Regions from separate parts of the Ferdinandcohnia sp. SAFN-114 genome, predicted to be linked through region 1. Evidence: predicted binding sites of a transcription regulator. Region 1 holds the regulator's gene; the other holds the start of a gene.
The links. The regulator NrdR, encoded in region 1, represses ribonucleotide reductase genes. The targets are predictions, from matches to a motif close to AACACNATATATNGTGTT.
Positions count from the first base shown of each region.

Region 2: the regulator NrdR is predicted to act here: its motif matches at 5,665-5,682, upstream of ACR65M_RS12125 (vitamin B12-dependent ribonucleotide reductase).

Region 1 covers NZ_JBPFDQ010000026.1:50,865-58,728, reverse strand. The annotation lists gene thrS (threonine--tRNA ligase) at 1-1,670, opposite strand, end outside; T-box leader at 1,849-2,082, opposite strand; gene ytxC (putative sporulation protein YtxC) at 2,169-3,020, opposite strand; gene dnaI (primosomal protein DnaI) at 3,140-4,069, opposite strand; gene ACR65M_RS10540 (replication initiation and membrane attachment family protein) at 4,085-5,488, opposite strand; gene nrdR (transcriptional regulator NrdR) at 5,843-6,301, opposite strand; gene ACR65M_RS10530 (cytosolic protein) at 6,393-6,776, opposite strand; gene speD (adenosylmethionine decarboxylase) at 6,886-7,266, opposite strand; gene ACR65M_RS10520 (glyceraldehyde-3-phosphate dehydrogenase) at 7,500-7,864, opposite strand, start outside.
Region 2 covers NZ_JBPFDQ010000032.1:45,955-53,818, forward strand. The annotation lists gene aroQ (type II 3-dehydroquinate dehydratase) at 1-295, opposite strand, end outside; gene ACR65M_RS12110 (YqhR family membrane protein) at 580-1,101, opposite strand; gene ACR65M_RS12115 (SA1362 family protein) at 1,404-1,811, shown strand; gene ACR65M_RS12120 (patatin-like phospholipase family protein) at 1,875-2,759, opposite strand; gene ACR65M_RS12125 (vitamin B12-dependent ribonucleotide reductase) at 3,007-5,568, opposite strand; gene lipM (octanoyltransferase LipM) at 5,910-6,746, opposite strand; gene ACR65M_RS12135 (rhodanese-like domain-containing protein) at 6,871-7,272, shown strand; gene ACR65M_RS12140 (hypothetical protein) at 7,351-7,864, shown strand, end outside.

The sequences.
Region 1 (7,864 bases):
GGAGAAACTGGAATGACTTGAACTTGAACAGGGGCTAACCAAGTTGGAAATGCCCCTTTATACTCTTCAATCAAGTAAGCAACAAAGCGTTCCATTGTTGATACAACACCACGGTGAATAACAACTGGACGATGTTGTTTTCCATCTTCACCAATATAAGTTAAATCAAAACGTTCTGGTAATAAGAAGTCAAGTTGAACAGTTGAAAGTGTTTCATCTTTTCCAAGTGCTGTACGAACCTGAACATCAAGTTTAGGACCATAGAATGCTGCTTCACCTTCTGCCTCGAAGTAATCCAGACCAAGGTCATCCATCGCTGCCTTTAACATAGATTGAGCTTTCTCCCACATTGCGTCATCATCGAAATATTTTTCAGTGTCAGCAGGATCGCGGTAAGAAAGTCGGAAGCTAAAGTCTTGAATATCAAAGTCTTTATAAACCTCTAAAATAAGATTTACAACGCGTTTGAATTCTTCCTGAATTTGGTCAGGTCGAACGAAGATATGTGCATCATTAAGAGTCATTCCTCTAACACGTTGAAGACCCGATAATGCGCCACTCATTTCGTAGCGGTGCATTGTTCCTAATTCTGCAATTCGAATTGGAAGCTTGCGATAGCTATGAATACCATTTTTATATATCATCATGTGATGTGGACAGTTCATTGGACGTAACACAAGCTCTTCATTATCCATTTCCATTATTGGGAACATGTCTTCTTGATAATGATCCCAGTGACCAGAAGTTTTATATAAATCAACGTTTGCAAGTACTGGTGTATACACATGGTCATAGCCTAGTCTTACTTCTTTATCTACAATATAGCGTTCGATAACGCGGCGTATCGTCGCGCCTTTTGGAAGCCATAATGGCAATCCTTGACCTACTTTTTGTGAATTTGTAAACAGGCTTAGTTCCTTACCTAATTTACGATGGTCACGTTCTTTAGCCTCTTCTAGTAAACGAAGGTATTCGTCAAGTTCAGCTTTTTTAAAGAATGCAGTTCCGTAAATACGTTGTAGCATTTTATTGTCACTATCTCCACGCCAGTACGCACCAGCAATGCTTAATAGCTTAAATTCTTTAATTTTTCCTGTTGAAGGAACATGGACACCACGGCAAAGGTCAAAAAATTCACCTTGTTCGTAAATTGATAAAGGTTCTCCCTCCGGAATATCTTGAATTAATTCAATTTTAAGCTCATCGCCGATTTCCTCGTATCTTCTTAATGCCTCATCACGCGAAACCTCGACACGATGGATTTCAAGATTTTCATTTATGATCTTTTTCATTTCTTTTTCGATTTCAGGCAGATCTTCAGGTGTTAATGATTTTTCCATATCAATGTCATAGTAAAAACCATTTTCAATAACTGGCCCTACACCAAGCTTAACATCCTTGTATAGGCGTTTAATTGCTTGAGCCATAAGGTGAGCTGTACTGTGTCGCATGATTTCTAATGCTGCATCAGTATCTTGGGTAATGATTGCTATTTCACCATCTTCATGAATTTCAGTTCGTAAATCAATCTCTTTTCCATTAAACTTACCAGCGATTGACTTTTTCTTTAGGCCTGGGCTGATTGATCCTGCAATATCTTCTGTTGTTGTTCCTTTAGGAAACTCCTTCACTGCTCCGTCTGGGAATGTAATTTTTACTACATCTGACATCAGTTTTCAACTCCTTTTAAATTAAAAGCACAAGGCGCGCATCCTTAGGCTACAAGTATAAGATTAGCGCCGACAGAAGGTGCCTTTTTCCTTCTGAAGCGATTTGCTTAGACCCGAGAGCCGATGGCGCCTTGGGCTAGATATAAAAATGTGAAAATAAAAAATACCCGTCCCCAAAAAAAGGGACGAGTATATGTATCGTGGTTCCACCCTTGTTTCCACTCGAGAAAAATCGAATGGCTCAAGAAACAAATAACGGTTATCCCGTCAGTAATTACAACTTTGATAAGCAAAGGTTCACTACTGAAGTTTAGAGGTGGTAAAAGTATCATTCGTGTTAGGAAGCTTCCAGCCTTGGCCTCCCTCTCTGAAAACCGTAATTATACAATCGTGTCCTCATCATAACTTTTAAATTATAGACTACTCATTCATGAGTATTTGTAATATGTAGGTATTATAGTCTTATTTAAAAGTTAAATCAAGGGCAGTTCGTATATTTCATATTTTTTTTGCTTTCTGCCGTGTGTTTTCAAAGGACTTCTTCGTGTAAATTGTGACATTCTCTAAAAAAATATTGTGGATGGTCTGTACCATTCCATTATCAATCTGGTCCGTATAAATTGAAATTGACTTCGGAGCAATTGATACTAAAGGTGCCAATACTGCAGAATCAATGTACAAGGGCTGGTGTAGGATTAGTTTTCGATCAATATATTTAAACAATTCATCTCGCTTAATTTCAGTAAACTCATGATTATAAAAATAAAATTGCTCATCATGTAAAATATGTAATTGTTCAAGCTTTGGTTCTCGCTTCTCTCTAAATTCCCTCAGTCCTTGAATAAATGTTTGATACTCCTGCTCAAGCTTGTATTCATCAATAGCAGATTCGATTATTTGCAATAATGCCTCATTATACGACCGCATGCGAAACTTTAAAAATGATTCAAACGAGAAAGAAATAGGAATTTCCATAAAATCGTGAAGCGCTTCCTCTATCAGTTGTTCCCGCGGCACGACATCTTGAACCCCTGGGATATCAGGGTTATTCCCATCCATCAATCCTTTGGCAATTTCTAATATTTGCTTCTTCTCTTCATAATCGGTAAAGTAAAATAAATTTTCAATGTAATCGAGAATCCAATTGTCCTCTTTGTTATGAATGATAAACTCGGCCATTACCGGAATGACCACAACCTGAACTGCATATTGTATTTTCTCTGAAATGAAAACAGACACGACATTCTCCTCATCATTGACAACTTCTATGTAATCTATAGAAAGAGCTTTTGCCTTTGCAACTAAGCCCTTATACATTTTTTGTGCATCTGTTATTTCTTGGAAATGCATTTCAATCAAGCTAGTCCCCCCATTTCACCAATACCATTACCCTGTTACATGTATATGGTGAATCGGACAACTTTAGAATAAAAAAATTGGCTTTCTCTTTTTTGAGAAAGCCAATTCGATTAGTATCGTCTGTTTTTTCCTTTAAGTTCAACTGGTTTTGCTAAATATTTGATTCGTTCCATGATTCGAGCAGCTTTGACCTTTTCCTCTTCACCACGTTGCGTATATGATAAATGGTGTTCAAGACCTTTAAAATCGAAATTTGATGTAAAGAAGGTCGGTAAGTTTTCAAGCATACGGTATTGCAGGATACTACCAAGAATATCGTCACGCATCCAACTAGACATCGATTCTGCACCAATATCATCTAGCATTAAAACTGGTACTTTTTTAACTGCATCAATTTTTGAATTGATTGATTGGTCCTGTAAGGAACCTTTTAACTCCCTCATAAATTCTGGTACATACACAAGCATCGAAGAGACCTTTTTCTGAGCTAGTCCATTTGCAAGGGCCCCTAAGAAGTAAGTTTTCCCAATTCCAAACGAACCGTGTAAATATAATCCCTGCATCCGTTTGCCAGGTTCATAGTAGTCGAGAAATTCCTGAATTAAAAGAATTGCATCTGACCGTCCTTCATCAAATTCTAGAGATTCGAGGGATGCATCAAGGATATCTTTTGGAACATACATACTCTTAATTAAAGATTTATATTTAATCTGTTCATCGTGCATTACCTTTTTCGGACATCTTTCATAGCTTAATTCAATTGAGTTACCTTTAAGTTCAAGATGAGGATGAAAGCCCTGTAGCATATTTTTACACGAATGAAGGCTTTCACATTTATTACATTCCTTGCTTTGATTGATATATTCGTAAAGCTTAACAAGACTTCTATTAATCGTATCATTAGTAATTTGATCCTGATGTGCGTTAATAAAGTCCCTTACCTCAGAATGGTTTAATACCTCATGTTTAATTTGTTCATATCGCTGCTGAAAGCCAGCATGATTTGAAAGTTTTTTCAAAGAATCCTGAATCGGTTTCATATCCTCACCCCCGTCTTATTGGTTATTCTTTTTTAATCTTTCTTCAAACAGACGCTTCTTCTCTTCAAAGGAAGGACTTGATGCATTTTCCTTTGCTTTTTCCTTTTTGGGAGTTTCTTCTTTTGTACCTTCATCCTCTTGTTTTAACCAGTCAGGTAATAACTCTTTGCGAATCGGTTGTCTTTTATATTTATTTGTCTTTTTATCTGCAGTCCAATTATGCTTTTTGGCCGTCTCCATTGCATCCTTAACTGTCTTTATATTTAATCTTGCCCAGTTACTTGCAATGGTTTCGATATAAGACTTTGTTAATCTCATATCCGATTTTAACATGACATAATATAACAGTACATTCACAACACCTGGAAGTAAGTTTTGACGGAACATCACATCTTCTATAATTTTCAATTCAGAGACAGAAGGCTGTGACCCTCCAGATACATCGATTAGAAACTCTTTTGGTGAGATTCTTTCCAGTTTCTGAATTAATTCTTCTTCCTTTGTTTGAGGAGCTTTGTTTACCATTGTTTGATTTGGTAATGGTTGAACCCTTTCTGTTAAATTAGGTAATTCATTACCAGTTTCAAATTGATACCAGTCTCTTGAAGCCTTTCTTAATTTTTCGATATCAATTTTTTCGTTTGGATCAAAAGCACTCATAACAATCCCCTGCATCTCAACCGGATCGATTCCATAAAGAAAAGAAAGCTTAGTGATTGCTTCTCTTACTCTAGGTGTAATGGCATTTCTCGGAATCATTACATCTGAAAGACCTGCAAAAAACAAATCGAAATTAAAGCTTTCGTTTTCGATTACAAGCTTTTTCTCATGACTACGATCCATGTATTCTGTATTGTCATCACGTTCAAGATTGCTTTTCATTTCATCACTAATCGATGAAATCATTTTCGAGACTTGAGCAGAGGCAAATACCTCATTAAATGCTTTCGTAATCGGTTGATATGAATCTAAATCAGGTTCATGATCTGAAAAGAACTGCTTGAGTTTAAAAAATTTACCTTTTCCTAATCTGTTATACAAATAAACATTAAGAACACCATCTGTAAAAAAAGCTCTAGGTGAGAGTGGTGCCTGCAACTCATAGATAAAACTCCTAGAATGCTCATCGGATTTTACAAATGTTTTTAATAAGCCGATACCTTCAAGCTTTAATCGTTCTTGATAAATATCCTGTAGATTCGTTTGTAACAGTGCCATTAACGTATAATGGGTACTTTCCTCTCCCCATAGTCGGTTTTGCTCTAACTCACTCCACAAAGTCATATATAGACTGAAGGCTTTCATTCCAATAAGAGGTTGGTAAAGCAAAGATACAATTTTCCGGTCATAATCATGCAAAAGGTCTGCAGAATGCACAATATAACGATCAACTGGTACTAATTCCTTCCAATGCTCCATTTCATCAAAGCCTTCCATTTTTATAGGATGTCAAAAAACGGCCGAAAATGACACATCGAATTTCTGCGTAAACTGCTCCAAGTACATTGTAAATAACCTGGTTATGCGCTTGCGTCTACTAGATTATTCAAGATGTAAATTCCTCAACGCAAGGCTGCAAGGGAGTTAACTCAAGCAGTTGCCTCGCTCCGGTACTCGGGAGCGCTGCGCCGCCTTGAAATTTCGACGCACAGGACGTGCTAGTGTCGACAATACATGAGGCCGTGGCGTTTTTGTCGACGTGGTCCTTTTCAACCTCTTTTTTGAACAAGCATTTATAGTTCAAAAAAGAGCTTAACACGTATCTTAAGCCCTTTAGCGTTCTCTTTTTATTAGTTCCTTTAATTCATCGATAAAAACATTTATATCTTTAAATTGGCGGTAAACTGATGCAAAACGAACATACGCAACTTCATCTACCTTTGCCAAATGGTTCATTACATATTCACCAATAATATCGCTATTGACCTCTGCAATCCCTTGACTACGTAGTTCCTTTTCAACGTCATGAGTGATATCCTCTAATTGTTTCAAGGAAACTGGACGTTTTTCACACGCTTTAATTAGCCCCCGCAGCATCTTTTCCCTGCTGAACTCCTCGCGGGTACCTTCTTTTTTAACCACAATCAAAGGAATTTCTTCCACTTTTTCAAATGTCGTAAACCGATACTGGCATTTTTCACATTCTCGTCTTCTACGGATTGAACGACTATCATCAACTGGGCGTGAATCCAAGACTCTCGTTCCATTATGTTGACAAGTAGGGCATCTCATTCCTAACAACTCCCTTCTTAGGAGATCTCTATGTATTCATATTATAAGAAAGATTTTCTTTGGACAAGGGTTTCACATCATAAAATCCGACTTATGATTCTTTTTTACCTATAAGAGGAAGTTCTTTATCTAAGCGTTGATATAAATTCATGATGACTTTTTTACTGTAGCCAAAGTCTATTGGTAATAAAAGTGTTTCGGTTGTAACCGCGAAGTCAATCGCTGTTTCAAACGGTCTTACAGAGACAACAGTTGCAACAACAAAGGCTTTTCTTCCTTTTTTTATTGAAATGCTTATTTCCCCTCGTTCTTCTGATACAGAGTTAATATGGTAACCATCTAAATCATTAATAACCTTTTTTACAGCATCAATCGCCTTTTTATTTGTTGTTTTATAATAATGACTTCTTAACTGCTCGTCCGAATGTTTGTCTCTCGTCTCGCTGTGATTAGAAAAAAACGTTTGCAATCCCATTAGTTCCACTCCCTATTTTTATCTATATAAATGAAAATTACTGTTCTAAATGTAAAAAAGAGGTGTAATTTATACACCTCTTTCTATTTTAGTTGATTCTTATTTATTTTTAAAGTACTTTTACTTGTGCTGGCTTTACTTGTACTGGTCCCATACCACGTGGAAGTTCAATATTCTCGCGTGTTTGTGCACCAAGTGCCTCAGCAATATAGTCTGCAGCAATATTCGGATCTAAATCTCCACATGTGTACACATCTATACTTGCGTATCCATGTTCAGGAAAACTGTGAATCGTTAGATGTGATTCAGAGATGATAACAACACCACTAACTCCCTGTGGAGCAAATTTGTGAAAAGCTACTTCACGAATTTCTGCACCTGACTTTAGTGCCGCTTGAACAAAAGTTTCTTCAATACCTTGCATGTCGTTTAATTTTTCAAAATCGCAACCCCATAATTCAGAGATTACATGACGTCCCATAGTTTCCATAATTTAATTGTTCCCCCTCTTACCATAATTTCGATGAGTTCTTCGCGTAAAGCATGAGCATAACTACCACGGGGGAAAGTTAGTCCAGAGAGGTCCTAACCCTTTAAGTAGCTACAAAAGCATAAGCTTTTAAGAAGTTCACGAAAACTAGTATACTAAGTTTATATACATTTAGCAATACGTTTTATTAAACTAAATAATAAAACCTTCCCACAATTGGGAAGGTTTTTGATTTAGCCGACTTTTGCTTCAGTTTTTTGGATAATTTTTTCGCCAACAAATTTGACTAAATCTACGACTCTACAAGAATATCCCCATTCATTATCGTACCAAGCTAATACCTTTACCTTACGCTCACCTATGACCATTGTAGATAACCCATCGACAATAGACGAATGTGGATTTGTATTAAAGTCAATGGAAACTAATGGTTCAGTCGTAAAATCCAAAATCCCTTTTAATGCCCCAACGGATGCAGTTATAAAAGCCTCATTAATTTCTTCAATCGTTACATCTCGTTCAACATCTACAACTAAATCAACTAAAGAAACATTAGGAGTTGGTACACGTAATGCCATTCCATGTAATTTTCCTTTTA
Region 2 (7,864 bases), on a different contig from region 1:
TCTCTACTACAGGCACAGTAACTCCAGCGATGGCGTCACGAATCGCATAGCTGTAATGCGTAAAAGCCGCTGGATTCATTACGATTCCATCGTATTCTCCTTCGGCATTGTGGATCGCATCAATAATTGCACCCTCGTAGTTCGATTGGAAGCAATTAAGCTCCACATTCCTGTTATGCGCAAACTCAGTTAAGTCTTTCTCCACATCGGCTAGTGTGAGACTCCCATAAATATGCGGCTCCCTTTTTCCAAGTCGATTTAAATTAGGTCCGTTAATAAGGAGTATTTTCTTCATAAATAGATCTCCCTTTAAAGAGGATTTTCAAAAAGTCCGGTGAAAATGGCACTTCGAATTTCACGTTGGCTTGCTTCTCCGTTCCTCACGTATTAACTACATACGCTCCGGTACTCAAAGCTGCACCGCCTTGAACTTTCGACGCACAGGATGTGCTAGTGTCGACAATGCCACAGGACGTGGCGTTCTTGTCGAAGCGGTCCTTTTCATCCTCCTTATTGAACTCTTACTAAAAAATAGAATGTTCGAACAAGAACATTCTACCATATCTTACCCTAATTTACCTACTCATTTGTAGAGACGACACGCCTTTCTGCCCTCATATCATTTTCTTCAAATGATATGGAGTAACCAATAAAGACACCATATAAGATATAAAAGCATATTGTAGTAATAACTGTATTACGTTCTAATTCCCCAACGGTTTTAATATCAGGAAAGATCGGATTAAACACGTAAAACACAATAAGCCATAAGGCAATGCCAAATGCAGCACCAACCCAAATGGACTGAAACTTTTTTAGTAATGCATAATATAAAAGTGCTACACCGATTGATATAATACCAATCATTAAAATCCCAATAAACTGACCTAACACGCGGTTTTTCCAATCACCAAGGATCCACGGTTTGAGGATAAGATTTGGGCTAAGTTCTGTAAAATTAAAAATATACGTTAAGTACGACAATAGACTCCAAAATATCCCCCCAAACAAACCAATAACTACAACTTTAGCCATTAAAGACATATCTCCGTCTTTTTTGTTCTGTTCAAGTTCTGGATTCTTTTTTTCAGCATCTACCATAGGTCAACACCTCCATTTGCTAGTATGTCCCGAACTTTTTTAATCTATTTGGAAAAGATTCTCGGAAAAATGTGTATCAATGGTAATTACTGGGTAGAATAGTAAATGTTAGTTTGAATAAAAAATAAAATTCAAATAATTGATGCTTTTAACATAGAGGTTTATTAGCTTATCTTGTAGAATATATATAAGTAGGAGTACTTTATATTTTTACATGTATCGATCAATTTACTGAAATATACGGGCAACAATGACATGGATTCATAATACAATATAAGTATAGCTTTCAGGAGGTGTATCTCATGAATCGTCGTAAATCAAATATAGTCGTCATGATTTTACTAGGATTAGGAGCACTTGGATTTGTCTACACCCTTTTCACTCGTCCAGGTTCATTACTCGTGCAAGCAGGCATGATTTTCCTTTTCATAGGTATAATCTATCTACTATATAAATTTGTGATTAGTCGACGAATGGGAGGAAAAGAAAATTCCGCTTATTTACGCGCAGCAAAACAATCTAGGAAACGTTTTAAAACAGGAAGTCAGAGGAAGACTCGGACTATGGGAATAGGGAATAAAAGACCTACGACCAGCGCGGCAAAACGATCGACTGTAGCGTCTATTCATAAAAAGCGAAAAACGAATACGACACACCTAACTGTTATTGAAGGTAAAAAAGGCAAAAAGAAGAATCGAGCATTATTTTAAACTTTATTCAGCACAAAAGCTGGATAAAGTTTTTTTATACTCTGGATTCTTCTCTTGTTTGATTTAAAAACCCCACGTTCGCAAGAAGGCTTCTGTACGTTGTTTTCCAAGTTGAATAAGCTCTTGCTTTTTTTCATCTGTTACTCCAAATTCGGTTGTCAATCCACTTTCAACGGGGATAAAAATAATATTTTTTTCGTGTCTACGTGAGATATAACGCGCATCATGCGCATTCTTCATTGTTTCAAAGAGAGCTCCAAACATTTCGATTGTATTGTGAATTTTATTTTGTTTTTGCTGCTGATTATTCCCACTTAGCCTAATCCCAATAACTGGGCGTTTTTTTAGCTTTTGTTCCTCATCAAAGAGCCATATTGGAAAGTTGGAGAGCACTCCTCCATCGACTACGATTGTGTTTCCTTGATAATCTTTTAATCGGACTGGTTCAAAAAAGTATGGAAGGCTACAACTCATCCGAACAGCTTTTGCCACCGGGAAAGTTTGGGGATGAATCCCATAGCGTTCTAAATCGTCGGGTAATACCATGATTCTTCCATTTGTTAAGTCCGATGCAATAATTCTTAATGATCCGGGAGGGAGGTTCTGAAACGTAACTACACCCTTTGCACGAAGCTTTTGATAGATCCATTTCTCCAACATATCCCCTTTGTATAACCCGAGACGCCAATAGAGGAGTAGCCACTTCGTTAAGGCTGTGTTTAACGGGGTCTTACGTTCATCTAAAAAATCGCTAAGGTCTAATTCTTCCATAAGATTGATAATTTCTTCACTTGTGTAACCAGCAGCTATTAAGGAAGCAATCAAGGACCCTGCACTGGTTCCGGCCAATCTTTTGAATCTAAAACCTTTTGCTTCGATAGCTTGATAAGCCCCTATTAGCGCAAAGCCTTTAATACCCCCACCTGAAAAAACACCATCAATAAACATCGTACCCCTCCCAATCAAATGCGCCTTGGCGTATTTGCGCCCAGATTTTTTCGAGCCTGCTCGAAAAATTTCCATTGAAAATCTGTGGCATTCGCCGGAGGCTGATTAACTTTATTCAGCTTCGGATGAATAAAGTTAATCAATCCCTTTATACATTTTTAATCGGATAGCTCGGGATTTAGTACGTGTGATTTTTTGAATATAAAAAAAGAAGGAATCCGTACAGGATTCCCTCTTTAGCATTTGATTACAATCCACATTTAAGTTGTGCATTACAGTTAGTACATGTGTTACATCCACCAAGGTCTTCTACCGTACCTTGACGGCAAACTGGACAAGTGTCGCCAACTTCAGAACCGATTGTAACATCAGTTTGACGTAAATCAATGACAGTATCCATTAGGACTACACGATTTTTTGGCTTTTCTTCTTCAGTTGTAACTTCAGCTTCTTCAAATGTGTTTTCTTCCGCCTTAAGCGTAAGAACTTGAGCATCACGGCTTCCATCTACGTATACTGTACCACCTTTTGCTCCACCTTTGTAGAGGCGCTCATATACAGCTTCTACTTGAGAAACAGTGTAGCCTTTTGGTGCGTTAACAGTTTTACTGATTGAGCTGTCAATCCAACGTTGGATGACACATTGTACATCTGCATGTGCTTCTGGTGAAAGTTCCATTGCAGAAACGAACCAGCTAGGCAGGTTGTTAGGATCTGCTTCTGGGTGTTTATCTAAATATTCTTGAACGATATCCGCTTTTACTTCAATAAACTTACCTAAACGTCCACTTCTAAAATAAGAGAATGAGAAGTAAGGTTCTAAACCTGTTGAAACGCCAACCATTGTCCCAGTACTGCCTGTAGGAGCGACGGTTAATAAGTGTGAGTTACGAATTCCGTGTTGTTTAATGCCTTCTTTGATATCTTCTGGCATCTTTTGCATGTATCCAGTATTAATTAAAGCTTCTCTGATACGATTGCCATCCTCTAGTGAATTACCTTCTAAGAATGGGAAGCTGCCTTTTTCTTTTGCAAGTTCAATTGATGCACGATAAGCAGTTGTTGCAATTGTTTCGAACACTTCGTCAACTAACTTATTTCCTTCTTCAGAACCATATTCAGTTTCGCAATAGATAAGTAGGTCGTGTAATCCCATAACCCCAAGACCAACACGGCGCTCACCTAATGCTTGCTTTTTATTTGCTTCTAAGAAGTATGGAGTTGCATCAATTACGTTATCCTGCATTCTTACTCCAACTTCAACAGTTTGCTTTAGTTTCTCAAAGTTAACAGTCTTTGTGTCTTTATCAACCATTTCAGCTAAGTTAACCGCTGCAAGGTTACATACTGAATAAGGTGCGAGAGGTTGCTCCCCACAAGGATTTGTTGCAACAACTTTTTGACCATAGCTTTGTGCATTAGTCATGTCGTTTGCATTATCGATGAAGAAAATTCCTGGTTCTGCAGCGTACGTTGCGCAGATATTGATTAAGTTCCAAAGATCTCTTGCTTTGATTTTACGGTACACACGTACTTTATGGCCAAGTTTTTCCCACTCACGTACGTCCCCAACCTTGTGCCATTCTTCATTGTAGATTTTCATTTCTTCTTCATTGTAGCTTTCAACATCCGGGAATTTAAGTTCATATAACCCGTCTTCTTCAACAGCTTGCATGAAGTCTTTAGTAATACAAACGGAAATGTTTGCACCCGTTAAGAACTCTGGATTATGAACACTGTAAGTTCCGCCAGTCACTATTTTTTGTTCAGCATCTTTAATGATTTTTTCACTAAAGCCACCATAACCAGGAATTTGCTTGTAATTTACAATTCCTTGATACATTTGAATTTCCTGTTCCGTGAATGGAGTGAACTTTAGCTTTTCTTGAGCATATTTTTTAATTGTTGCATCTTGTGTATTTTCCATTAAATAACGAAGAATTCTTGGATTTTGCATCTTCGAAATGATGAATTCAATAATGTCAGGGTGATCAGATTGAAGCATGATCATTTGAGCTCCCCTGCGCGAACCACCTTGCTCAACTAGATGTGTAAGTTTCGCAATGTCATCAAGCCATGAAACGGAACCAGATGACTTACCGTTTACACCGCGTGCTAGTGTGTTGCGTGGGCGTAGTGTAGAACCGTTTGTTCCGACACCGCCACCACGGCTCATGATTTCCATAACCTGTTTTCGGTGCTCAGAGATACCTTCACGAGAATCCTGTACATATGGCATTACGTAACAGTTAAAGTACGTAACATCAGTATCCGCACCAGCTCCGTAAAGAACACGTCCAGCTGGAATGAAGTTTAGATTTACAAACTCTTGATAGAACTTTTCAAACCATTCTTTGCGCTTCTCCTCCGTTTTCTCTACTGCAGCTAAACCAGTGGCATTTCTTTTTGCAATTTGCTCATAGAAAATTTCGAGAGGCTTCTCGATAACATCAAGTGAACGATTAACAATACCTGTCTCAATTTCTTCTGGCTTGTCCAACACACCACGATACTCTTCTTCAACAAGCACCTGTGCTGTCTTCTGTTCCCAATCAATGTCAATGATGAAACCTAAACCACGAGCTGGAAACTTTGGATCTTCCTTGATTGTTAGAACAACAAAGTCACCTTCTGCCAGAGTAATTTTTTCGGTATCCTTAAATGTATACCGATCAAGCATTACGAGCCTTGATACGCCCTTGTGGGTAATCTTCATGTCCTCCGTAATTGGATGGACTTGAGGAAAAAGGCGTATATCCTGGTTCAGCCTTTCAACATTCATATTCATTTTTTCTAGCACAACAGTCATTCCCACATCTCCCTTTAAAATCTATTAATCTACATAAGGTTTATTTTTTATATGATAAAATTAAAGTACCATATATCTATTTGAAAGACAATAAAAAAATCAATATATAGTGTTAAAATAATTTTCGACACTACTATATATTGATTTTTAGATAAATAAAATCTTTTTTGTCAAACTGAAAATAGTATAAGATATAAAGTAAAACAGAGGAAAATCTAGGTAAACTAAATTATTTCATCTTTTTTGAAGAATTTTGTCGGTTGATTTTTCCCTTAAAAGAACAAACCTAATAATACCAAGGATAGGTCTTTTAGCCAAGTAAAAAACGACTAAAAAAGTCGTTATCGTTTAAAATTCCATTCATCTGTTTTATAGCGTTTCTCTGCAATCCCATGAACATAATCCAATTCCTCATCAGTCAAATGATAAGGTTCAAGTACTATATTTAGTCCTTCCTCAAAACCTTCTTTAAAAGCCTGTTTGGCTTCATCAATCGTAACCGGATTCTCCCTCAATGCATTGATTGCAACTGCTTTATTTTTAAAATTCCGTTGCATTCTTTCCCTTACACGATCACTCGGATATTTAAATAGGTCAAATAATTTATCCTCATCTATATCTAGTAGAATTGATCCGTGCTGAAGAATGACACCCTTCTGTCTCGTTTGAGCACTCCCGGCTACCTTTCTTCCTTCGACAACAAGTTCGTACCAGGAAGGTGCATCGAAACAAACTGCAGAACGTGGATTTTTTAAGCCTTCTCGTTCTTCGCTCGTTTTTGGAACTGCAAAATAAGCATCGAGACCCAACTTTCGAAAGCCCTGTAAGATTCCTTCCGAGATAACACGATATGCTTCAGTTACCGTGTGAGGCATCTCAGGATGCTCTTCCGATACAATCACACTATAAGTTAACTCTTGATCATGTAGAACCCCTCTACCACCCGTTGGTCGACGAACAAAACCAAGACCATATTTTTTGACAGCTTCTAAATCGATTTCTCTTTCTACCTTTTGAAAATAACCTATTGAAAGAGTCGGTGGATTCCAGCCATAAAAACGAATGGTTGGAGGAATTTTACCCTCACTGTTCCAATCAAGCAATGCTTCATCTAAAGCCATATTAAACTCAGGGGAACAATTGCCTGAATCAATAAATCTCCATACCTCTTTTCCCATACTAAACCCTCTTTAATCAAAAATTATCAACCTCCCTTAGTCTATCAGAACAAAATTGAAATTCAAAATCAAATACTCCAGAGAATTCCTTTGATTCTTTTAAGTCACACGAATATAATAGAAAATGAGAGATAGAAAAAGGAGTAGATTGATTTTGGAAATACTTTTAATTGTTTTGGGTGCAATCATCGCATACGCTATATTTACATTCTTCTACCAGCGTAAAATCGTAACTGTTTTAACCGAGGAACAGTTCCGCGAAGGATATCGTAAAGCACAACTAATCGACGTACGTGAACCAAACGAATTTGACGGGGGTCATATTCTTGGCGCACGTAATATACCATTATCCCAAATGAAACAACGTTTAACAGAAATCAGACCTGATAAACCAGTCTACTTGTACTGCCAAAACACGGTTCGTAGTGGTCGTGCAGCCCAATTACTTCGTAGAAAAGGGTACAAAGACCTTTACCAACTTCAAGGTGGCTTTAAAAAGTGGTCAGGTAAAATAAAGAAAAAATAACCTATTCCATTTTTGGAGTAGGTTTTTTCATGTCTCGTATATAATAAACTATGGAAAGAAATAACTCGAGGTGATACTTTGAACATTTCGAAAGGACTTTACCACACCATCTACCACCCAAGATTGGTGATCATCCCACTCATCGTTCATGTGATTCAAACTTTCATAGGAGTCTTAGGTATCTACTTTGGTTTTACCCTATTTTCTATTGATACCCAATTCCCCTATGCAATTCCAGTATTAAATAATGAGATTCTTTCTATATATGGACCCTATACTAACAACTGGCTACTAACTAGTATTGCTACCATAATAATGCTACTAATAAAAAGCTACGCGCTCAGCATGTATCTTGGAGCCATGAAATGCTTTTTAGAAGGACCTGATAATACATATTCAATATTAAAAATTGCACCCTATTATTTTAATAGAATGATACAATTTTCAATACTCGAACTCCTATTTAGCAGCTTAATCATTCAACTAATTCATACTTTTTGGCCATTAGCAATTATTGTTATTCTGGTTGTACTTTTATTCTCATTAACCCCATACATAGTTGTATTAGAAGATACAACGGTTAGGGATGCGA